3 regions of the Rhodococcus sp. UYP9 genome follow, and region 1 is predicted to be linked to each of the others. Evidence: riboswitches for the same ligand, from Rfam matches in the RefSeq annotation. Region 1 holds a riboswitch; each other region holds the start of a gene.

Region 1 (7,206 bases):
CAGTTCGGCTTCCAGCGCAGCGAAGTGCGGTGTCGTGACGACGTCGAGCTTTCGTGGCCTCGGCAGCGATACCGTCACTTGCCGTCGTACATGTGCCGGCTTGTCCGATAGTACGATCACCCGATCCGAGAGATAGACAGCTTCCCGGATGTCGTGGGTGATCATCAGGACGGTCCATCGGTAGTCGAGCCAGACGTCCTGCAGCCACGCTTGCATGCTGGTGCGGGTCAGCGAGTCGAGGGCTCCGAACGGCTCGTCGAGCAGTAGTACCTCGCGTTCTTGAATCACCGTGCGCAGCATCGCTGCTCGCTGCCGCATCCCGCCGGACAATTCGGAGGGCCTCGCCTTCTGGTATCCCTCGAGCCCGAAGGCGGGAAAGAGTTTCTGCGCCTGGATCCGCGCTTGCTTCTTGCTCATCCCGCGAACCTCGAGGCCGAGTGTCGTGTTGTCGAGCACAGTGCGCCACGGAAACAGCAGGTCCTTCTGTGGCATATAAGCGCACGGGGGTGCCTCGACGACTCCGCTGTCCGGGGTATCGAGACCGGCAATCATATTGAATACTGTGCTCTTGCCCGAGCCGCTCGGACCGATGACGGAAACGAACTCTCCAGGCTCGACGTCGAAGCTGACCCCGTCGAGGATTGGCCGGTCGCCGTAGGACTTCGTGAGTCCGGACAGATGCACGGCCGTCATCGCGGCCGACTGTCCTGCGCCCAGGGGGCGACGACGCGTTCAACGGCGTAGGTCAGCAGGAAGAGCGTCACGCTGATAACGGCCGTGACGAGCACCGCAGCCAGGACGAGATCGGTGCGGAACGAGTTCTTCTGCTGGCTCATGTATATCCCGAGTCCGGCGCTGGCTCCTGCGTATTCGGCGAAGATGGCACCCACGACGGCGTACGTGATTCCGATACGAAGCGAGGTGAAGAAGCGGGGCATCGCAGAGGGCAGACGAATATATCGAAACTGCTGCCAGCGGGTTGCGCCCATGCTCGCCAGGAGTGCGCGCGCATCTCGATCGGCTGCCGCGAATCCTTCGATGAGGCCGATGGCCATGGGGAAGAACGTAGCGAGCGCGATCACGAGAATCTTGGGAAGTAGTCCGAACCCGAACCAGATGATCAGCAGTGGGGCAATAGCGATGATCGGAAGCGTCTGCGAGATCACGAACAGCGGCACCACTGCTCGTCGGAGCCATGGTGAGAAGTCGACGGCGACGGCAAGTATCCAGGCAACTACCAGGGATACTGCAAATCCGAGAACGGTGACTTGGAGAGTTGCTGCTGCATTCTCGGCGATGGCGTCGCGCTGCGCCCAACCCTGAGCCACGATTCTCGACGGCGAGGGCAGTACCTGTGGTCGGATCCCGCTGAGCTGGACATAGACCTGCCATCCGATGACGAGCACCACGACGATGGTGACCGACGGCAAGGCCCACCTGACCGCAGCCCCGATTCGCGGTCTACGCTTCGCCGGCCGTTCGACTGCGCCGAACGCCGCGCTACTGAGCGCCGAGGTAGTCATCGGTGAAGTAGGTGGACCAGTCGGGCTCGGCGTCGACGGCGTTGCCGCCTTGATCGACCAGGACACCGTTTTCGTACAGGAATTTCGAATATTCGGTCCATTTGTCGAGGTTCTGTCGCCCGACCGCGCCCGACTCGTCCAGCATGTAGCGGTCGGCGAGCATCTGCTGGCTTTCGAAGACCAATTGCTCGTCCGTGAAGACTCCCGGATTCGCATCGATGATGTCCTGCGCGGCGCGGACCGGATCGTCTGCCGCGAGTTGGTAGCCGCGTTGCAGCGCCTGGACGAATTTCTTGGCCTCGTCGGGATGGCTTGCCAGCCAGTTCTCGTTACCGTTGACCGTGAGTGCATAGGCGTCGGGGAAGCCGTAGTCGGTGTAGTCGAAGTACTTCATCGGAGTACCGCTGTGCTCGGCCTCGATACCCTCCCACGCCAGGTAGGACACGGTGAAGTCCGCTGTGCCCGAATACACGGCCTCGTAGGCCGAGGTTCCGAGTACGACGGTGTCGTACTCACCTTTGCCGCCGTCGTTCTGGATGACTTGGCGTAGTCCGGCCTTCTCGCCGGTATCACCGAAGCCTGCGTAGACTTTGCCGTCCAAGGCTTTCGGGCTCGGTATGTCTTCGCGGTCGGCTTTCACCCCGATTCCGGTGGCCCAGTGTTGCAGCGGGGCCAGTACCGAAATGATTTGAGCTCCAGCGGTTTTCGCGAATGTAGTTGAACTCTGCGTACTGATGCCGAACTCGGCGTTGCCCGCGTCGACCAGAGTGTCCGGGGAGGTGCTGTTGTACGGCAGGATTTCGACGTCGAGTCCGGCGTCGGCGAAGTATCCCTCCTGTAAAGCGACGTACAGCCCGGTGTGGTTGGTGTTCGGTGTCCAATCGAGTGCGAAGCGGATGGTATCGGAGTCGGTGGATTGTGCACACGAAGTCAGCGATGTGACGGTGACGACGGCTACCGCGAGGGCGCCGATTTTTCGGGAAAGTGTCACGGTGTTACCTCCGAAGCGGCAATCTCGGAAGAGGAAGTTGGCCACTGTGTGGGGTGAAGTGCGCTGTCCCAGAACATCGATTCGTACCGTGTCGCGATGACGAATGCGTCGATCATGGCGCTTCGTTGAGCATCGGTAGCGAGCCGAGCGGCGTCGTCTACCAGCAGGCGCGCGCAGTCGACGACATCACGGAATTCTTCCGAGTCGTACGTCGAAACCCATTGTGCGTAGGGGTGATCCGGATCATGGTGGAGAACCTGTGCGGCCGATACCGACAGGCGGACGGCCACGTCGGCGTAGATCCAGAAGCATGGCAGGATCGCCGCCGCCGCAACGGGATAGGGCTCGGTGGCGGCGGTTGCTACCAAGTACGAGACGTACCCGAGGCAGGTTGGTGAATGCATGGCCTGCGCATCCGTCGGGGGGAGCGCATCACCGACGAGAATTGACTCGTGAAGTGTCGCCTCCTCGACTGCGCTCGCCGCGGAGGTGGCCCAGAACGCGGCAGTCGCGGTGTCCGGAGCTTTCGATGCGAGAATAGCCAGCGCTTTCGCGTATCCCGCCAGGTACAGCCGATCCTGCTCGAGATATCTGCGGAACGCGTCGAGCGGCAGCGTGCCCTCGCCCAGCAGTGTCAGAAATTCGAGTTGGTCGATCGCGTGACGCAACGAAGATGTCGAGCCCCACATAAGATCCGTGTGGCGGACAGAGTCCACCGAGTTTAAAGGCGCAGTCATCGCCTTGACATCCCTTCGTCAGCATTACCTGCATCAGGTTCGACGGGTGTGATCTCAGCATCCGCATGTACGGACGCACCCCGTGTCAGAACATCGCCGACCCTAGCACCCTTGGTCGGCGATGCGGTGTCGAGCGGGCTGTCGCAGGGTCCTCGATGCCTGGTGGTGGCGCGCAACATTTCGTCTACCGAGGATTCCTAGCCGGTATCTGAGGTGGGGTCGCGCGCTGCCGAAACACTCTTTCGAAACTGCGTCTACTTCAGCTCGAATGCCTTGTCCGACACCGTGAAACCATGGCCGACCTGATCCAGGCAGGTGACCCCGGACGACTCCTCGACTCGGCATTCGAGCCCATTGGAACGCCCACTTCCGGGTACGGCGAGTGTGAGCCCGTACGGCAGTTCCTTCGCAGTCCCGTCGAACCGATGAAAGCGCGGATCGCCTGAGCTGAGAAACCTGGCAGGGGATCCTGCAGTGATCTCGACGGTGTTGGGAGCCACCGAAGACTCTGGAGCACCGCTTCCCGCCACTCGCGGGGCCGAGCGGGGGAACTCGCCGTGACACCCAGCGACCGAGGTCTCGGTCACGACGATCGCGCATTCGAACTTGCCACTCGGGCTGGTGAAGTAGAAGAACCCGGCAGTGCTCTTGTACTGGGACGGGTCGGCGGTCGGCGGGGGACTGCTCGTCGTCGGTTTGTCGGGAGTCGTCGAGGTGGTTGTTGTCGGGGCGGCCGATGTCGTCGGCGAGGGTGCAGTCGCGGGCGTCGTGCGGACCACCGACGGTGGGTCGGTGTCGACGGTCGCAAGCGGCGCCGTTGCGCTGCCGTCGACATCGGAACCGCATCCGGAAAGAACCAGGGCGGACGCTGCACCAACGGCTGCGCCGCATGCGCGTAGTCGGTTCATCTTGCCAGCTTAAAGTGGACGGATAGGTCCCGGGAATTGGTACCTTGACCAGTATCGGATGTGCCTACGTCGGATACGGAGGAATGCCATGACCGAAGTCGAGCAAGACGGCGTTTGGACATGTCAGGTGCACACTCCGGACGGCGACGTGATCGGGTACCGCGACGGCACGCACTTCGTGTGGAAGGGGATCCCATACGCGGCTGCGACCGCCGGCGAACATCGCTTCAGGTCTCCGCGGCCCGTGGAACCGTGGGCAGGAACCCGGGATTGTCGACGTTTCGGTGACGTGGCACCCCAGGGCAAAGCTAATCCGGTGCCGATCGATCCGACGATCCCGATGTCGGAGGACTGTCTGTCGGTCAATGTTTGGGCACCCGAGCCCGACGGTAGACCTCGGCCGGTGATGGTGTGGATTCACGGCGGTGCGTACTCGCTCGGTTCCTCTGCGCAGAGCGTTTACGATGGCAGGCGGCTGGCCGAACTCGGTGATCTGGTGCTCGTCACCGTCAACTATCGCGTCGGGGCTTTCGGATTCCTCGACTTGTCGTCGTTTTCTACAGCGGAGACGGTCTTCGAGACGAATCTCGGCTTGCGTGATCAGATCGCAGCACTCGAATGGGTGCAGCGTTGCGTGGAATCGTTCGGTGGTGATCCGTCGAACGTGACCGTGTTCGGCGAGTCCTCGGGTGGCGCGTCGGTCACGACACTGATGACCTCGCCGAAGGCCGATGGGCTGTTTCACCGCGCTATCGTGCAAAGTGCGCCCGCGACGTCGGTGTACGGACCGGAACGCGCGGCGGCCGTGGCCACGAGATTCCTCGAACTCGTCGATATCACTCCGGATCGAATCGGGGAGTTGAAAACCGTCGACTTCATGCGTCTCGTCGAGGCGGGCGACACCCTGTGTTACGACGTCCCGACGCGGGTGCCGGGCACGTTGGGGCTCGCGCCGGTAGTCGACGGAGATGTCGTCCCGCGGTATCCCGTTGCAGCGTTCCAGAAGGGATACTCGCACCGCATCCCGTTGATCATCGGAACGAATCACGACGAGGCATCGATCTTCCGCTTGATGAAGTCACCGTTGATGCCGGTCACGTCGGACACCGTCACGGAGATGTTTCGTGCGATCGCGAACGATCACTCGGATCTGCCGGCGTTCCGGATCGCGGAAATCATGTCGGCTTATCCGGATCGATCGAAATCGGCTGGTGCACTTGCGATGTCGAGGGATGCTGGATTTCGAATGCCGACGATGTGGATCGCGGACGCGCACAGTAGATTTGCGCCAGTCTGGATGTATCGATTCGATCATGCGACACCGATGCTGAAGGCTGCTCGTATAGGTGCGGGACACGCGACCGAGTTGCCTTATGTCTTCGGCAATTTCGGAACGTTGAATCGAGATCCGACATTCTGGCTCGGTGGCCGCAAGGCAGCGACGGCAGTATCGCTGCGTGTGATGAAGCGATGGGTCGCCTTCGCCCAGCACGGAGTCCCCGCCACCCTCGACGGTGCGAAGCATTGGGCGCCCTACGTCGAGCCGACGCGCTCCACGCTTGTCATCGACACCCAGGATTCTCTTGTCGAAGACCCGGACGCCGTTCTACGCGCGGCATGGGGAGATCAGGTGCTCGGCTTCACCTGACGTTGCCAGGGTCGGTGGATCGAGGTGGATTGAGCTGGTCCACTTCGGGATACTTACATCTGGTGCTGTTCATCCGAATCGTCGAGACCTCGTTGGCCGTGGGTGCCACTCGCTCCCGTAAGGCCAAGACCGAGGCGCTGCGGCTGTTGCTCACCGAGGTCGACCCATCGGAGACCGCCACCGTGGTGGCGTGGCTGTCCGGTGAATTGCCGCAGGGCCGAATCGGCGTGGGCTGGCGGACCTTGGCCGATATCGACGTCGATCCGTCCGCCGCGGGCACACTCACCGTCGCCGAGGTCGATACGAAGATCACGACGGTTGCCTCGACCTCCGGTCCGGGTTCGACCGCCCGACGTCGCGAGGTCCTGACGGATCTTCTTGGGCGGTCGACGGGTGACGAGCGCGTGTTTCTGGTTCGGTTGCTGACCGGCGAGTTGCGCCAGGGTGCACTCGAAGGCGTGATGACCGACGCGATTGCTGCTGCGGCGGGACTGAAAATCGACCCGGTCCGACGGGCTTTCATGCTCTCCGGGAATTTATCGGCAACGGCGTCCGCTGCGCTGGCCGGAGGCGAGACTGCACTGGCACTCTTCGAACTCGAGGTGGGTCGCCCGGTGCGTCCGATGTTGGCCTCGCCCGCGGAGTCGTCGGCCGCGGCGTGGATCGAATTCGCAGGCGAGGTGAGTTTGGAGTACAAACTGGACGGGGCTCGCATCCAGGTCCATCGATCGGGTGAAGATGTACATATCTACACCAGGACCCTGCGGGAGATCACCGACAGCGTGCCGGAGCTCGTCGAGTTGATCCGAGCGTTGCCGTGCACCAGCGTCGTACTCGATGGGGAAACCCTCGCACTCACCGACAGTGGCAGGCCGCGTCCTTTTCAGGAGACGATGAGTCGGTTCGGTGCCCAGAGTGCCCACGAGTTGCTTCTGCAGCCGTACTTCTTCGACTGCCTGCATCTCGACGGCGTGGATCTGCTGGACGAACCGCTCGAACGCCGGCTGGCAGCGCTGGAACAGGTTGCACCCATTCATCGGATTCCGTCAGTGGTACGCCCGGACGCCGACGCTGTAGCCGGGTACTTCGAGGAGGCGTTGGCCGCCGGGCACGAAGGTGTGATGGTCAAGTCGTTGTCGGCGCCTTACGCCGCGGGCCGACGCGGCCGCACGTGGCAGAAGGTCAAGCCCGAGCACACGTTGGATCTGGTGGTACTCGGTGCGGAATGGGGCTACGGCAGGCGGACGGGCCGGCTGTCCAATCTGCATCTCGGGGCGCGCGATCCAAGCGGTGGGGATCCGATCATGGTCGGCAAGACATTCAAGGGGCTCACCGATGTACTGCTGCAATGGCAGACCGAGGAGTTTCCGAAACACGAGAGTTCACGTGATGAGCACAC
Region 2 (7,206 bases), on a different contig from region 1:
GACCATCGACGTCACCTGAAACTTGCTGACGCCGAAGATGTTGTCCCACTGCGCGTACGGATCCTTCGTCCAGGTGGAGCCGCCGTCGTCCGAGTACGCGATCCCCCCGTAGTTGGTCCACCAGGTTCCCGGGATGCTGTTCCACGTCCTGATGGACATGTAGCTCATGTATTGGCGGTCGCCGAGCGCGAAGCCGGAGGTAGGAATCGTGGTGATCTCGACGTTGTCGAGCTTGCGGCTGCTGAGGAGTTCGGCTGCGTGACAACGACTGTCCTGCACCATGCTGTCGTAGGTGACCCCGTCGGACAGATCGGTATCGGTGCTGAAAGCGAGTACATTGCTGCGCCAATCAGGGCCCTGGCCTCCAGGGGGATGGAAGCCTTTGCCGACGGTATCGCCGAACGCCGTCGCTATCTGTCCGGGGGCGCTCTCCCACATCATGCCCAGGTCCGTTCCGTAGACCTGCCAGCGTTTGTCGGTGCGGTTGATCGATCCCGCACCAGTCTGTTTGGCAACACGGGTGACGTTGCCGATCTGCGGCGTGGGAGGTGCCGGAGTTCGGACCGCCGGTTCGACGGGAGGTGACGCCGGATCGGGAGGAGGCGGAAGCTGCACTTCGGGCCCGGGAATCGGGATCGGAATGGTGAACGGCTTGAACTCGAATCCGATCCGGGGAATGTTCAATTCGCTCGAGAGCGTTGTGGGCTCGCGAGTCTCATCGGTCAGCTCCGGGCACGGATCCACGCAGGGGTCCGCCGGCAACGGTTCCGGGTCGATGCGTGTCGGGGCCGTCGTCGGTGCTGGGTATGGCACTGGTGCGAGTTGCGGAAATGGGATCGGAATCGAGAGATCCTCCGGGACCAGTGACCCGGTCTCGTTCGTCAGGTCGGCCGCGCACGCGCCGGGAGGGACGAGAGGTTCGGCGGCAGCTGGGACGCTGTCCCCGTACACGATCACCACGGACCCGAGAACAACAGCGGCGCTCACGACGGCCATTCGCTTCGACATACTTCCCCTTCTGCGGATGCACCACCCGTGCCAGCGCATCATGCCAGATTTTCGCGCAATGAGCGCGAAGAGTACTCCTTACGAAAGAGATCACGTGACTGGAGAATTGGCACGACTTCGTCGACGAAGTCGTCGAGACTGTCCGGATACAGCGGTGGCATCAGATTGAAGCCGTCGGCAGCTCCTCGTCGCACCCACTCCGAAATCTCGTCGGCGATCGACTCCGGCGTCCCGATCATCGTGGCGTGCCCTCCACCTGCTGCGAGTGTCCCGAGAAGTTGACGGACAGTCGGGTCATCTTTGGCGATTATCCGCAAAATCGTCTCGTATCGACCGTGCGGCCCGGTGAACTCCTCGATCGGCGGAAGAGCAGGAACCGGTGCGTCGAGCTCCCAATCGATGCAGTCCTGCTCCACGAACATCCCCAGCGTGCGCAACGACTGCTCGACGGGAAGCAGTGCATCGAGCTCGGCCTTCTTCGCACGGGCCTCGCTCATCGTCGACCCAACGTACGTCACCAGACCCGGCATGATTCCGACGGTCGAGCTGTCTCGTCCGGCAGCGTCTATGCGGCGCTTGACATCCGAATAATAGGCAGCGCCGGCTTCGGCATCATAGGCAACGGCGTAGATCGCCTCCGCGTAGCGAGCCGCGAGATCACGCCCCGGTCCCGACGCGCCTGCCTGAAACAGCACCGGACGCCCCTGCGGAGACCGTGGGACCGTCAACGGGCCGTCCACCCGAAAGTGCTTGCCCACATGAGCGATGGGGTGCACCTTCGCCGGATCCGCATACATTCCGTCGCGGTCCAGTATCAGCGCGTCCGGTTCCCAGCTGTCCCACAGCGCAAGGGCGACCTCGACGAATTCCTCTGCACGCTCGTACCTTTCGGCCCGTGCCGGAATGCCCTCGAATCCATGATTGCGCGCCTCGGCGTCGAACATCGAGGTCACGACGTTCCAACCTGCCCGGCCGCCACTGATGTGATCGAGCGAGGCAAGCAACCGCGCAGCATGAAACGGGGTGTAGAACGTCGTGGATACGGTGGTGACCAAGCCGATATGGGTGGTCGCTCCGGCCATCGCCGTCAGCGCCGTGATCGGTTCCAGAAACCAGGTGCCCGCGCCTGCCGGATCACGAACGGAGTGTCCGTCGGCGAAGAACACGGCATCGAACTTGCCCCGCTCGGCGGTCTGCGCGAGTTCTTGGTAGTAGGTGATATCGCCGAGGTCCTCGACCCTCGAATTCGGGTGACGCCACGCTGCACTGTGATGCCCACAGCCGTACAGGAATGCGTTGAGATGCAGCATGTCAGTCCTTGACCAAGCCGCCGTCCACGACCAAATTCTGTCCGGTCACCGACCTCGACCACGGAGACGCGAAGAACAACAGGGCATCTGCGAACTCCTCGGGTGTCACCACTCGCTGCAAAGGCGTCGACGCCGCGATGAGGTCGAATACTTCCTCCGGTGTGGCTGCGCTGGCATCGGTGGTCCGCAGCAAGCCACCCGACACCATGTTCACAGTGATGCCGTCCGCACCGAGATCCGCTGCGAGAGTGCGAGTCAGAGACAACAGCGCAGCCTTCGATGCCGTGTAGTCGTGGTACGGCACCACTGGGTTCTGGAACAGATTGGTGCCCACGTTGATGATTCGGCCGAATCCTGCTGCGCGCATCCCCTTCAGCGCTCGCTGCGTAGTCGTCAGCGCACCACGCACAGTGCCACGGAACTGCGCGTCGAACTCGTCCCACGTGATCGAGTCGGCCTTGCTGCGCGCGTCCCCGTTGAACGAGAAGTCGGCCAACGCGTTGTTGACCACCGTCGTCACGGAGGAACCGAAGTGCGCTTCGGCTTCGGTGAACAATGCGTCCACCTGCTCGGCGTCGGTGATGTCGGCTTGAATGGCAACCCCGCCGATCTCCGACGCCAGCGCCTCCGCCGAGACTCGGCTGCTGCGATAGTTCACCACGACGCGCGCACCTTCTCGCGCGAATGCCCTGGCTACCGCGGTGCCCAGACCTCTGCCCGCTCCGGTGACGAGCACTGTCTGCTCGTCCAACTTCTTCGACTGGATGTTCATGTCAGGCCTTTCGCTCTTCCGGCCCACACCGCGCAGAGCATGCACGTATCCCACGTGCAGACATCCCTACGCTGGTGTTGACCAGATCAGGTTCGACGGGTGTGTTCTCAGCCGTTAGGCACCCCGTGTCGAAGAGGACTGTACCTCTTGCCGAATATCCGCTCGTCTAGGTTTGATCGTAGAAATACGTATAGATACCGGACAAGTCGGGTTTCAGCACGTCGGCCCATCTCATGACGCCCTGCACCTAACGCAGCACCACCCAGCCGTGGGGTGGAATCCTGGTGGATCCGCCGCCCGCATGTGCTTCGCCGGCCAATATCTCGCCGGCAAACACATCGCCGCCGATGCGGTACGTCACCTCGTCGTCACCGAGGTTCAACGCCACGTGCAACTGCTCGTCACCCGAGTGGACGCGGTACAACATCGCGGTATTGGACAGCTCCACCGTTTCGGTGCGCGCCTCGACGAGCCAGGGATGCCTGCGGCGAAACCCGATCAGTTCCTGATGCAGATGGAACGTCGGCCAACCGTACGGGGCGAGTTCTTCTCTGCTGCTGGGGAATTCCGGCCGTACCTCGTCATCACCGCCGACACGTTCCTCTTTCGCGCCACGGAAGCCCTGTTCGTCGCCGTAGTAGATCATTGGCATACCCCCGACCGTGAACAGAACCACGAGTGCATGCTCGAGATGGCGTTCGTCGGTGATGGTGCTGGCGATGCGAGCCACGTCATGATTGCCGACGAACGTGGCCGGAACGAACGTCTCGAGCCACTCGTTGTGACGTCCGAGCGCGTGCGACAACTCGAAGAAGTTTCTTTCCGAGATTGCACTCCATGACGCTTTCCACAGCTCGTACTGAGTCACCGAATCGAGTGAGCTCGCTTTCACGATGGCTGCATAATCACCGTGGATGACCTCCCCGAGGAAGTAGGCGTCAGGGAACTTCTGCCGAACCTTCGGAATGACCGCCGCCCAGAACCGCGGCGGCACAGCGTATGCCGCGTCGAGACGCCACCCGTCTGCACCCCGTTCGAGCCAGTGCGACATGACATCGACGACATACTGCTCGACCTCGACGCTGTCGTGGTTGAGCGTCACCAGTTCATCGTGGCCCTCGAAATTGCGATGCGTCGGTCTCGCCCCGGACCAGTCCAGGTGGAACCACTCGGACTCCGGTGAATCCGGCCCTGCTTCGAGCGCCTGCACGAACCGCGGAAATGCTTGTGCCACATGGTTGAATACGCCATCGAGCATGACTCGCAGTCCACGTGAATGAGCTTGGTGGATCATGTCGTCGAAGTCCGCTTCGGTCCCGAGCCGTGAATCGATGCGAAGGTGATCGATGGTGTCGTATCCGTGGCTTGCGGAGGCGAAGATGGGGCCGAGGGCGATTCCCGACGCCCCGAGTTCCACGGCGTAGTCGAACCAGTCGACGATGCGGTGCAGTCGATGCTCGTCCTCGAGCGAACCGCCGTCCCAGTCATGGACCGGGGCGCCGACGAATCCCAGAGGATAGATGTGCCACCAGATGGCGTGGTCTACCCAGGCAGGCTGACTGCTCATGCCCGGATCACCGACTCACGGCCGAGTTCGGCAGCACCGGTATGACCCGACAAGCTGGTGACGAGATCGAATTCAGCGAGAATGCAACGTAATACGTGCGCCACACCCTCCTGGCCGCCGAGCGCCAAACCGTACAGGAACGGCCGTCCCAGCAGCACCGCGTCGGCCCCCAACGCGAGCGCCTTCGCCATGTCGGACCCGGTGCGCACGCCGGAATCGAACAGGACCGTCAGCTGATCACCGACGGCGTCGACGATCTCCGGCAGCGCGCTCAACGACGAGCGAGCGCCGTCGATCTGGCGCCCACCGTGATTGGACACCACGATCCCGTCCGCCCCGTGATCGACAGCTGCTTCGGCGTCACCGACCGTGCAGATTCCCTTCAAGACGATCGGTCCGTCCCACTGCTCACGCAGAAACGCCAACTGCGACCAGTTCAAACCAGGGTTGGGGAACATCTGCGCCCAGTGCATAGCTGCAGCCCCAGGATTCGCTTCGACCGATTGATCCAGACCCGCCAGAAATGCCGGGTCGGTCAGATAGTTCTCGATCCCGAGGTTCGCCAGGAACGGCAGGTATCCACGGTCGAGGTCGGCCGGCCTCCAGCCGAGAAGCGTCGTGTCGAGCGTCAGTACAAGCGTCGTGAATCCCGATGCCTTGGCTCGCTCGAGAAAGCTGAGCAGAACGGATTCGTCTGTGGGCCAGTACAACTGATACCACCTGGGGGCGTCGCCACCGGCCTCGGCGATCTGCTCGAACGAATGCGAAGCCTGAGTGGAGTGAATGTAGGGCACCGAAAGCTCGGCGGCCGCCCGCACCGTCGCGAGCTCACCGTCCGGATGCGCGAGAGTCTGCACACCCACCGGCGCTATCAACAGCGGCGCGGGCATCGAGGTGCCCAGCACGGTGACCGCATGATCTCGTTCCGCTGAACTCCGCAACATACGCGGGGCGATCCGCCACTCGTCGAACGCATCGCGGTTGGCGCGGGCCGTGGCGCCGCTACCCGCGCTGGCGACGATGTACCCGAGAGCTTCCGGGCTGAGGGTGGCAGCGGCCTGCTCCTCCAGCCTGGCCAGGTTCGTGGTGATCTGCGGCCTCTGATCGGTGAACATGCCCTGGGCATATATACCGATTTGATGGTCACTGAAGTTCATGGTCACCACCGTAGTGCCGTCGCGGGCGATATGGCAGGACATCACCGAGCGGGCGGTGGAGAGAGCGCGTTGGGAAAGCGCGCACCCTTGTTCGGAACCTCACCCCCGCGATCACGTCCTAGCGAGGGTGTTCGGTTTGCACAAAGGGTGCACGGTTCACACCGCCCAGGGATGTCTGTGCCGTCCTCTACGGTATTTCGGACACCGTACGACAGACTGGATCCGATGCCACCTCGTAGACGCAAGCCCACAACCACCGCGAGAACCATCGGCGCAGGCAAGAGCGCCGCTGCGCGCAAGTTCAAGGAGTCGACGGCAGCACAGTCGACGACCAAGAAAGCCCCCGCGAAGAAGGCCGCTACCAAACGGACACCGGCCAAGCGGACCACGACGCGCAAGCGTGCACCCCGTAAGACCGTCTCGCCGGACCTGCGGTTGCCGGACCCTGGTGAGCGGGTGTGGGTCCTCGACGTCCCGTTCGAGGATCGCGCTCTCGCGTCGGCGTCCGGTGCTCGGTGGCATCCGGGTCCGCGGGTGTTCGCGTTCTACGGGACCGAGCTGCCCGACGGTTTGGCGTCGTTCGAGTCGATGCCGTACAGCCTGCAGCGCTGGATCGAGGACGACGCCAACGAGGAGTGGCGGCCCGAGGAGATGCACGAGAGGTCGATGACGCCGCGCGAGACGCAGCTCGAGTCGGTTCGGAGGCATCTCGACGCGTTGGACAACGGGTTCCCGTATTTCGCCCAGATGGACTCGACGGGCCTGGGCAAAACTCTTGCCGTGTGCGAGGCCGTCCGCCAGATGGAGGATCCGAGTATCGGAACAGTGCTGGTGGTCGCCCCCAAAGGTGCTCTTCCCGGTTGGCGGCGCACCATCGCCGACACCGAGGCCGATATTCATCCGTCCGAGCGCAAGCGCTGGCTGCTGGTGACGTATCAGTCGACGAAGAAGCTGCTGACCGTCCCCGAAGATGTAGATCTGGGCAAACGCAAGCGAACGCAGAACAAGAGGACCATCACGCTCGGCGAACTTCGATTCGACATCGACATCGTGGTGGCCGACGAATCGCATGCGTTGATGAATATCGAGTCGCAGCAGTCGCAGATCCTCTGGCGCTACCAGGAGGCTGCTCGCGCCGTCGTCTGGATGTCCGCTACCCCGGGTTATCAACCGATGCATTTCGCGTACATGGCCCGGGCGATCGAGCAGAGTCGCGCGCAGGAGCCGATCATCGGTGACGACGAAGGCCTCGGACACGCCATCACTGCTCAGTGGGCGACGTTCCTCGAGGAGTCGGGCTTCGCACTCAAGGAGGGCAAGGCAACGACCGGGCTGAAGACGTGGCGGTGGGAGCCCGAGGATGCTGCACGACGCGAGCGCGACATCGGCACC
Region 3 (7,206 bases), on a different contig from region 1:
TTCTGCTACGACGGTCTGTTTCGCACCGAACGGGCACACGCCTCGGTCGACGACGACGATGGCACCGGACACCTCGAGGCCGTTGTAATCCGTTGCCTCGCAACCAGGTGACCCATCGGCCGGGGCGCGCACCACCCGTGCGGTGATGCCGTCCGGTGGAGACGACGGTGAATAAGTCAGAGCGCTGACCGAGAGTTGCTGCTCACCTGCAGAGAGCAGTTGGGTGTCGGCGGTGAATTGATCGAACTCGAATTCGGGTGTCTCCACCGCAAATCCGGCGGACTCGAGCTGATCGACGACGTAGTCGACGCTTGCGTCGTATCCAGCAGTACCCGCTGCGCGATTACCGTTGTTGTCGGTGGCAATTCGCTCGAGTTGTTCCAAGTGAGCGATGACGTTCTCTTCGGTGACGGCATCGGCAAGCCCCCGGCCGTCTGCTGTCGCAACCGGGGTAGGAGCAGAAATGGCCGGTTGTTCCTCATCCGAAGACGAGGAACAACCGGCCACCACGAGCATGCCTGCTGCGAAACCTGCAAGAAGGGTCATCCGTCGCATGCATGCACCTTAACTGCACATAGGTCAGGCGTCTCGGCGATTCGTCACCAACACTGCGGCCCCGAAGATGACAGCGGTGAACACGATGAAGTAGATCAGGCTACCGATGGGTCCCCAGTGGAAGTCGATGCCGCCGTCCTGACCGAGGAAGTTGCTGGTGTTCGCCCACGGCAAGAACGGTTGAACCGCACGACCGAAAGAGCCGAACAAACCGAACAGATTCTCGATGACCAACGGCCACAGCAGCAGTAGTGCGATAGCACCCGCCGACTGCCGAAGCAGCGCGCCGACACCGACCGCGATGATGACCTGAAGGAACGCCAGAATGGCCGTGCCGTAGATGACGCGCCAGGTGCCGTCGGTGTCGAAGCTCAGCAGTATTCCGGCGTCGGGACCTGCGGTTGCCTTTGCCAGGTAGAACGCTCCGAGGCCGAGAACCAAACTGAGTAAGAAGCCGAAGACTCCGATCAGCAGCGCTTTGGACGTCAGTACTGCGGCTCGGTTCGGGATGGCCTGAAAGGTGGTCCTGATGACGCCGAAGCGGTATTCGCTGGTGACCGTCAAGGCCGCCAGAATCATCAGCACCATTGCGCCGAATCCACCGACACCGCTGCCTACTGCCTCGAACGCGGACGGAAAGAACGGTTCGAAGTCGGGCTGATCACCCTGTGCGACTTGATTGTTGTAAGAATTGACACCCAATTTTGACGTGATGCCGACGATCGCCGCCAAGCCGAGTCCGAGCACGATGATGGCTATCGTGCACCACCATGGCGACTTGGTCGAGGTGATTTTGATTCGTTCCGCTGCCAGGACACCCATCAGAGTGAACCACCCATCGCTTGCTGAATGTTCGGATCTTCGGCACCTTCGCCGTGGAATTGCACGTCGTGTCCGGTGAGCTTCATGAATGCTTCCTCCAACGACCCACGCTGCGAGGACAACTCGTGTAGCACGATGCCGGCACGGCCGGCGATGTCACCGATCGCATCGGTGGACGAGTCGACGACGACGAGCGAGGGCTGAAGCTCCTCTGCCGAGTCCGGTTCGCGCACCGTCAATCCGGCGGAGGTCAAGGCACTGCGAAGCGCGTCGAGCTGCGGGCTTCGAACTCGGACCGAGGCCTCGGACGCGTGGTCGATGAAATCCTGGACCGAAGAGTCGAAGATCAGCTTTCCGCGACCGATCACCACGAGATTTTCTGCTGTCTGTGCCATTTCGGACAGTAGGTGGCTCGAGACGAGGACCGTTCTGCCTTCGGCGGCGAGGCGCTGCATGAATTTGCGGATCCAGACGATGCCTTCGGGGTCGAGCCCGTTGACCGGCTCGTCGAAAAGGAGGACTTTCGGGTCACCCAGAAGCGCACCGGCAAGACCGAGTCGCTGTGACATACCGAGCGAGAACCCACCCGCGTTCTTCTTCGCGACGTCGGTGAGGCCGACGAGCCGAAGCACCTCGTCCACTCGAGACCTCGCGATGTCGTTGGAGGCTGCCATCCACTCGAGATGCGCCCGCGCAGAGCGATTGGGATGTACCCATTTGGCATCCAGCAGCGCACCGACCGTCCGAAGCGGCTGCTTGAGTTGGTTGTAGCGCTTGCCCTCGATCAGCGCCTCCCCACTGGTGGGGCGGTCCAATCCGAGGATCATGCGCATGGTGGTCGACTTGCCCGCACCGTTGGGTCCGAGGAACCCCGTGACGATGCCGGGCTTCACCGTGAAGGTCAGGTCTTCGACCGCCTTGGTGTTTCCGAACTGTTTGGTCAGTCCTTTGACTTCGATCATGGGACTCACTGTCCACTACCGAACCACCCCTGCGCATCACCCAGGAGTCGCGACCGAGGGTCATCCTTAGGGATGATGCGCCGCTACATCGGTGAACTCGCCTGGGCCCAGAAACGTTTCGGTATCCGGCCTGCCCGGCGGGCCTGATAACCGGCTACGACGGCATGCTTCATCGCCGACGCCATGAGCGCAGGGTCCTGTGCCCTGGTGACCGCCGTTGCCAGAAGGACGGCGTCGCAGCCGAGTTCCATCGCCAACGCCGCATCGCTTGCCGTTCCGATGCCGGCATCGAGGATGACGGGCACGGTCGCGGCGTCGACGATCATTTCGATGTTGTGCGGGTTCGAGATGCCGAGGCCGGTTCCGATGGGCGCACCGAGCGGCATGACGGCGACGCAGCCGATGTCCTCGAGCCGCTTTGCCAGGACGGGGTCGTCCGTGGTGTAAGGCAGCACGTTGAATCCGTCGTCGACCAGTTGTTCTGCGGCCTTGACCAATTCGATGGCGTCGGGCAGCAGGGTTCGCTCGTCGGCGATGACTTCGAGTTTCACCCAGTCGGTCTCGAGCGCCTCACGTCCGAGTTGCGCGGTCAGTACTGCCTCGGCGGCGCCGCGACATCCAGCGGTGTTGGGCAGGGGTGCGATGTTCAGCCGACGCAACAGGTCGAGAACACCGGTGCCACCCGCGGCGTCGACGCGACGCATTGCCACGGTGGTCAATTCGGTACCGGAGGCCACGAGGGCTTCTTCGAGAACCGCGAGATTCGCTGCTCCCCCGGTGCCCATGATCAGGCGCGAGCCGAAGGTTCGGTCCGCGATCTTCATCGAATCAACCACCCTGCACCGCCGTCAGTACGTCGATGGTCCAACCTTTGCCCACCATCGTCGAATCCCAACGGCTCTTCGGGAGCACCATGCCGTCGACGGCGACGGCGATTCCCTTCGGTGGCATCGAAAGATGTTCGAGCAGTTGACGCATCGTCATCTCTTCGGTCAGGAGGTGGTCCTCGCCGTTGACGGTGACACCTATCGCCAGAGCAGTCATTGTTTCCTATCTGTGGTGAATCGGGCCGGGTCTGCGGCCTTCGCTTCGATGAGTGCGTCGTCTTCCAGTAGTGCAGCGACCGCGTCTGCGGTGATGGGCGTCAACAGGATTCCATTGCGGCCGTGGCCCGAGGCGACGATGACGCGGTCGGAGATCTTGCCGATGAGTGGCAACCCATCGGGGCTCATCGGTCGCAGGCCTGCCGCGCATTCGTGAAGTTCGTATTCGCCGAGGCCCGGCATCAACCGCTCTGCGTCGGCGATGAGGTCGCGGACGCCTGCGACGGTGACCTGGGTGTCCTGACCCGATTCGTATTGTGTGGCCCCGAGAACCAATCCGTCTCCGCGCGGCACCAGGTAGATCGCGCGGCCGTGGACGCTGCCGCGGATCGTTCGGGTCGGGGCAGGTGTGGCACTGGGTCTGCGTCGTAGACGCAGTATTTCGCCTTTGACTGCCCGGACCGGTACGTCGGCAAGGAGCGCGGAGGTCTGAGCGCCTGCTGCCAGCACGATGCGGTCGGTGGTCAGTGCGTCGAGATCGGTGACGGTGTCGGCGGAGAATTCGACGCCGCCGCTCACCGCTGCGGTCTGCAGTGCCTCGAGCAGCCTGCGGTTGTCGACGGCCAATTCGGTGGGTGCCAGCAGCCCGAGGCGGATGTTCGGTGCGAGGGAAGGCTCGAGCTCCCGGATCTGTGCCCGACCGAGGATCTCGAGCTGGTGACCTTGGTTTCCAACCCAGTCGGCAATGGTTCGCAGGTCCGTCGCGTCGGCTGCATCGAGGGCGACCGTCAGTGATCCGGTAGCGGAGAACACCGACGGGCCGGGGAGCGCTCGTGCGAATTCGGGCCATCTGGCGAGGGAATGAGCGCCGAGTTCGAGCAGTTCGTGTTCACCCGGCCATCCCTCGGACAGCGGGGCGAGCATTCCTCCGGCCACCCATGATGCACCGGTACCGACCGACGGATCGTGGAGCCGCACGGACCAGCCGTCGCGCGCAGATCGTGCGGCCACCGCCAGGCCGATCACTCCCCCACCGACCACGGAAAGACTCTTGGGCACTTCTCACCACCTCACTCCCTGCGCCGGCATGATCCGGTTCAGGTATTGACGGTAAGGACTGGCGTGTCCACTCTCAGCCCCACGTACCTCGGGACTCCCGTGTATCGACTCTCGCCAACAGACTACCGTTGCCGTTGTGCAAAGCGATCGGATCATCCGCAACCCGGAAGCGCGTGAGCGTTTGACATCAGCTCGGCTTTATCTGTGCACCGATGCTCGACGCGAGCACGGCGACCTCGCTCAGTTCGCCGAGGCCGCACTGTCCGGTGGCGTCGACATCATTCAACTTCGCGACAAGAACTCCGAAGGCGAGCGCACTTTCGGCCCGCTCGAAGCCAAGGACGAGCTGGCGGCGCTGGCAATTCTGTCGGCCGCCACCAAACGCCACGGGGCACTCCTCGCAGTCAACGACCGCGCCGACCTTGCCCTCGCATCGGGCGCCGACGTGCTGCATCTCGGCCAGGGCGATCTTCCGGTCCACTATGCGCGCCAGATCCTCGGCCCCGACGTCGTCATCGGGCGGTCGACACAGAATCGAAGCCAGGCCGCTCTCGCAGCCATCGAGGACGGCGTCGACTATTTCGCAACCGGGCCGATCTGGGCCACACCGACCAAGCCGAACCGGAAAGCAGCCGGTCTGGACCTGTTGCGCAGCACCGCGGAATCCGCTCCGACGCGGCCGTGGTTCGCCATCGGCGGGATCGACGCCGAGAACGTCGACGAAGTTCTTGCCGCGGGCGCGGATCGCATCGTCGTCGTACGGGCCATCACCAAAGCTCGCGATCCACAGGCAGCTGCACGGGAGCTCAAGCTCGCGTTGCAGGGCTGACCTCGCGTTGCAGGGCTGACGGAGCCTAGGGCCTACCTAGCCGAGCCATCCCAGCACGGTCGACGGCGAGAGCACCTGCACCGACGTCGGGAGCCGTTGTTGCAGTCCGCGGTCGGCGGTGACCAAAGCAGTGAGTGTCGTCGACGCCTGTGCCTGTGATGCAAGTTCGTCGTCCCCACTGCCGGCGGCGTGGATGACGGGGACTCTGGTGTCCTCGAACTGTGCTGCTCGTGCTTCACCTTCGAGGACTGCCTCGATCCGGGTGAGCCAGCCGAAGCCGACACCCGGCAGCTCGACGGTTCGCGGAAGGGTGCCCGCCAGTGAGCTCAGCAACTTGCCGGTTGCGCCGCTGCGATCACGCCACCAACCGTCGGGCCTCGAGCCGAGTACGTTCGCGGTATCCAGCAGAACTCGTAGCGGGCTGATGCGCAGGGAAGCCCAGCTGGCGGCGAACCCCGGGTGCAGAGGCAGTTGATCGACCATGTCCTCCGGAACCCACCGAAGCTCGGTGCTCTCCCCGTTCATCGTCGTGTCGAGTTGGGTGGCAGCGTCGGCGACGACGGTCGTGTAGGACCATCCGCTCGCCATCCGAGCCGTCTCGACTTCGCCGCGAACGAAGACGTTGTCGACACCGATTCCGGCTTCCTCGTCTGCTTCGCGAACAGCGGCGTGCACGTTGGTTTCGTGCGAGTCCTTTGCGCCACCCGGCAACGCCCACGTCCCACCCTGATGGCTCCAGAGCGCTCGGTGCTGCAGAAGGACCGTCGGCTCACCGTCCGGCGATGGGGCCCGCAGTAGTAGCCCCGCCGCGCCGTGTTTGCCCCAGTGCCGCGTGCCGTCCTCACCCACAACCCACCCGTCACCGTCGCCACGCATACCGACACCCTAGGTGAACCTTCCGGTAGGCGTACGGACGGTCGCTCCGGCTTATATGCTCGGTGCTGTGATTGTGGTCGGCACTACGCCCTCGGCTGCCGTACCTCCTACGACGGCTGCCGTGACGTCGGAGGCCGATTCTCGACGCGAACTGCAGCGTCTGATTCGGTCCACACCGGCGCGCATGATCGCTCTGGGCCTGATACTCGTCATCGCGTTCGTAGTCACCGGCACCGTTATCTCCGTCTCGGTATCCGAGCGAGCCCGGACGCTCGACACTCTTCTCGTTCGGACCGAGCCACTCGCCAACTCGGCGCAGAACCTCTACGGCGCACTGTCCGTTGCCGACGCGGCTGCCTCGACTGCATTCATCGCCGGCGGGCTGGAGCCCCGGGACGTTCGCGATCGATACACCCAGGCGATCGGAAACGCCGGCACCGAATTGATCCGGGCATCCGACGGGCTCGCGGTTTCGGACGACGAAGCACGGACGGTTCTCATGGAGATCGGCGCGGGCCTGCCGGTGTACACCGGACTGGTGGAGACCGCCCGTGCCAACAATCGCAGTGGCAATCCCGTCGGTGCGGCGTACCTGGGCGAGGCGTCTACGCAGATGCAGTCCTCGCTGCTGCCCCGTGCCGAACGCCTCTACGCCGAGCAGGCCGCTCGGGTATCGAACGACCAGGAACGCTTCGTCAATCCTCCGTTCGTGGCGATCGGTCTCGTCGTGGTGTGCCTGATATTGCTGGTCCTCGCACAGATATACCTCTCTACCCGCACCCGCCGAAAGCTCAACGCGGGATTTCTCGGCGCCTCCCTCGCGATCTCGCTCCTGCTCGGGTGGATGTTGGTGGCGGGGCTGATTTCTTCGATAGCCACCGATCGCGCACTCGACCGCGGTGTTGCTCCGCTGCAGAAACTGACCTCCGGGTTCATCCTGGCGCAGCAGGCCCGCGCCGACGAAACACTCAACCTGATCCGACGCGGAAGCACCCGAGAGTTCGACGCGGAGTTCGCGCAGAACACCGACCGTCTGACCGAACTGTTTGCAGACAATGCC

The links. A riboswitch is a leader RNA that binds a small molecule or an ion and turns the genes downstream of it on or off. The one in region 1 is predicted to bind thiamine pyrophosphate.
Region 2: another riboswitch for thiamine pyrophosphate. It lies ahead of ABIB36_RS06485 (3-oxoacyl-ACP reductase); the one in region 1 lies ahead of ABIB36_RS21700 (TenA family protein).
Region 3: another riboswitch for thiamine pyrophosphate. It lies ahead of thiO (glycine oxidase ThiO); the one in region 1 lies ahead of ABIB36_RS21700 (TenA family protein).

The regions. Positions count from the first base shown of each region.
Region 1 covers NZ_JBEPPH010000013.1:2,974-10,179, forward strand. Annotated here, with positions in the region: gene ABIB36_RS21685 (ABC transporter ATP-binding protein) at 1-693, opposite strand, end outside; gene ABIB36_RS21690 (ABC transporter permease) at 690-1,523, opposite strand; gene ABIB36_RS21695 (ABC transporter substrate-binding protein) at 1,501-2,514, opposite strand; gene ABIB36_RS21700 (TenA family protein) at 2,511-3,251, opposite strand; TPP riboswitch at 3,245-3,344, opposite strand; gene ABIB36_RS21705 (hypothetical protein) at 3,506-4,159, opposite strand; gene ABIB36_RS21710 (carboxylesterase/lipase family protein) at 4,248-5,807, shown strand; gene ABIB36_RS21715 (ATP-dependent DNA ligase) at 5,870-7,206, shown strand, end outside.
Region 2 covers NZ_JBEPPH010000002.1:47,349-54,554, reverse strand. Annotated here, with positions in the region: gene ABIB36_RS06495 (glycoside hydrolase family 183 protein) at 1-1,008, opposite strand, end outside; gene ABIB36_RS06490 (LLM class flavin-dependent oxidoreductase) at 1,047-2,318, opposite strand; gene ABIB36_RS06485 (3-oxoacyl-ACP reductase) at 2,320-3,090, opposite strand; TPP riboswitch at 3,137-3,226, opposite strand; gene ABIB36_RS06480 (alpha-amylase family glycosyl hydrolase) at 3,338-4,657, opposite strand; gene ABIB36_RS06475 (alpha-hydroxy-acid oxidizing protein) at 4,654-5,814, opposite strand; gene ABIB36_RS06470 (helicase-related protein) at 6,040-7,206, shown strand, end outside.
Region 3 covers NZ_JBEPPH010000002.1:524,098-531,303, reverse strand. Annotated here, with positions in the region: gene ABIB36_RS08875 (M28 family peptidase) at 1-555, opposite strand, end outside; gene ABIB36_RS08870 (ABC transporter permease) at 580-1,377, opposite strand; gene ABIB36_RS08865 (ABC transporter ATP-binding protein) at 1,377-2,339, opposite strand; gene ABIB36_RS08860 (thiazole synthase) at 2,423-3,163, opposite strand; gene thiS (sulfur carrier protein ThiS) at 3,168-3,383, opposite strand; gene thiO (glycine oxidase ThiO) at 3,380-4,441, opposite strand; TPP riboswitch at 4,440-4,552, opposite strand; gene thiE (thiamine phosphate synthase) at 4,578-5,270, shown strand; gene ABIB36_RS08840 (NUDIX hydrolase) at 5,307-6,146, opposite strand; gene ABIB36_RS08835 (GlnX family signal transduction membrane protein) at 6,160-7,206, shown strand, end outside.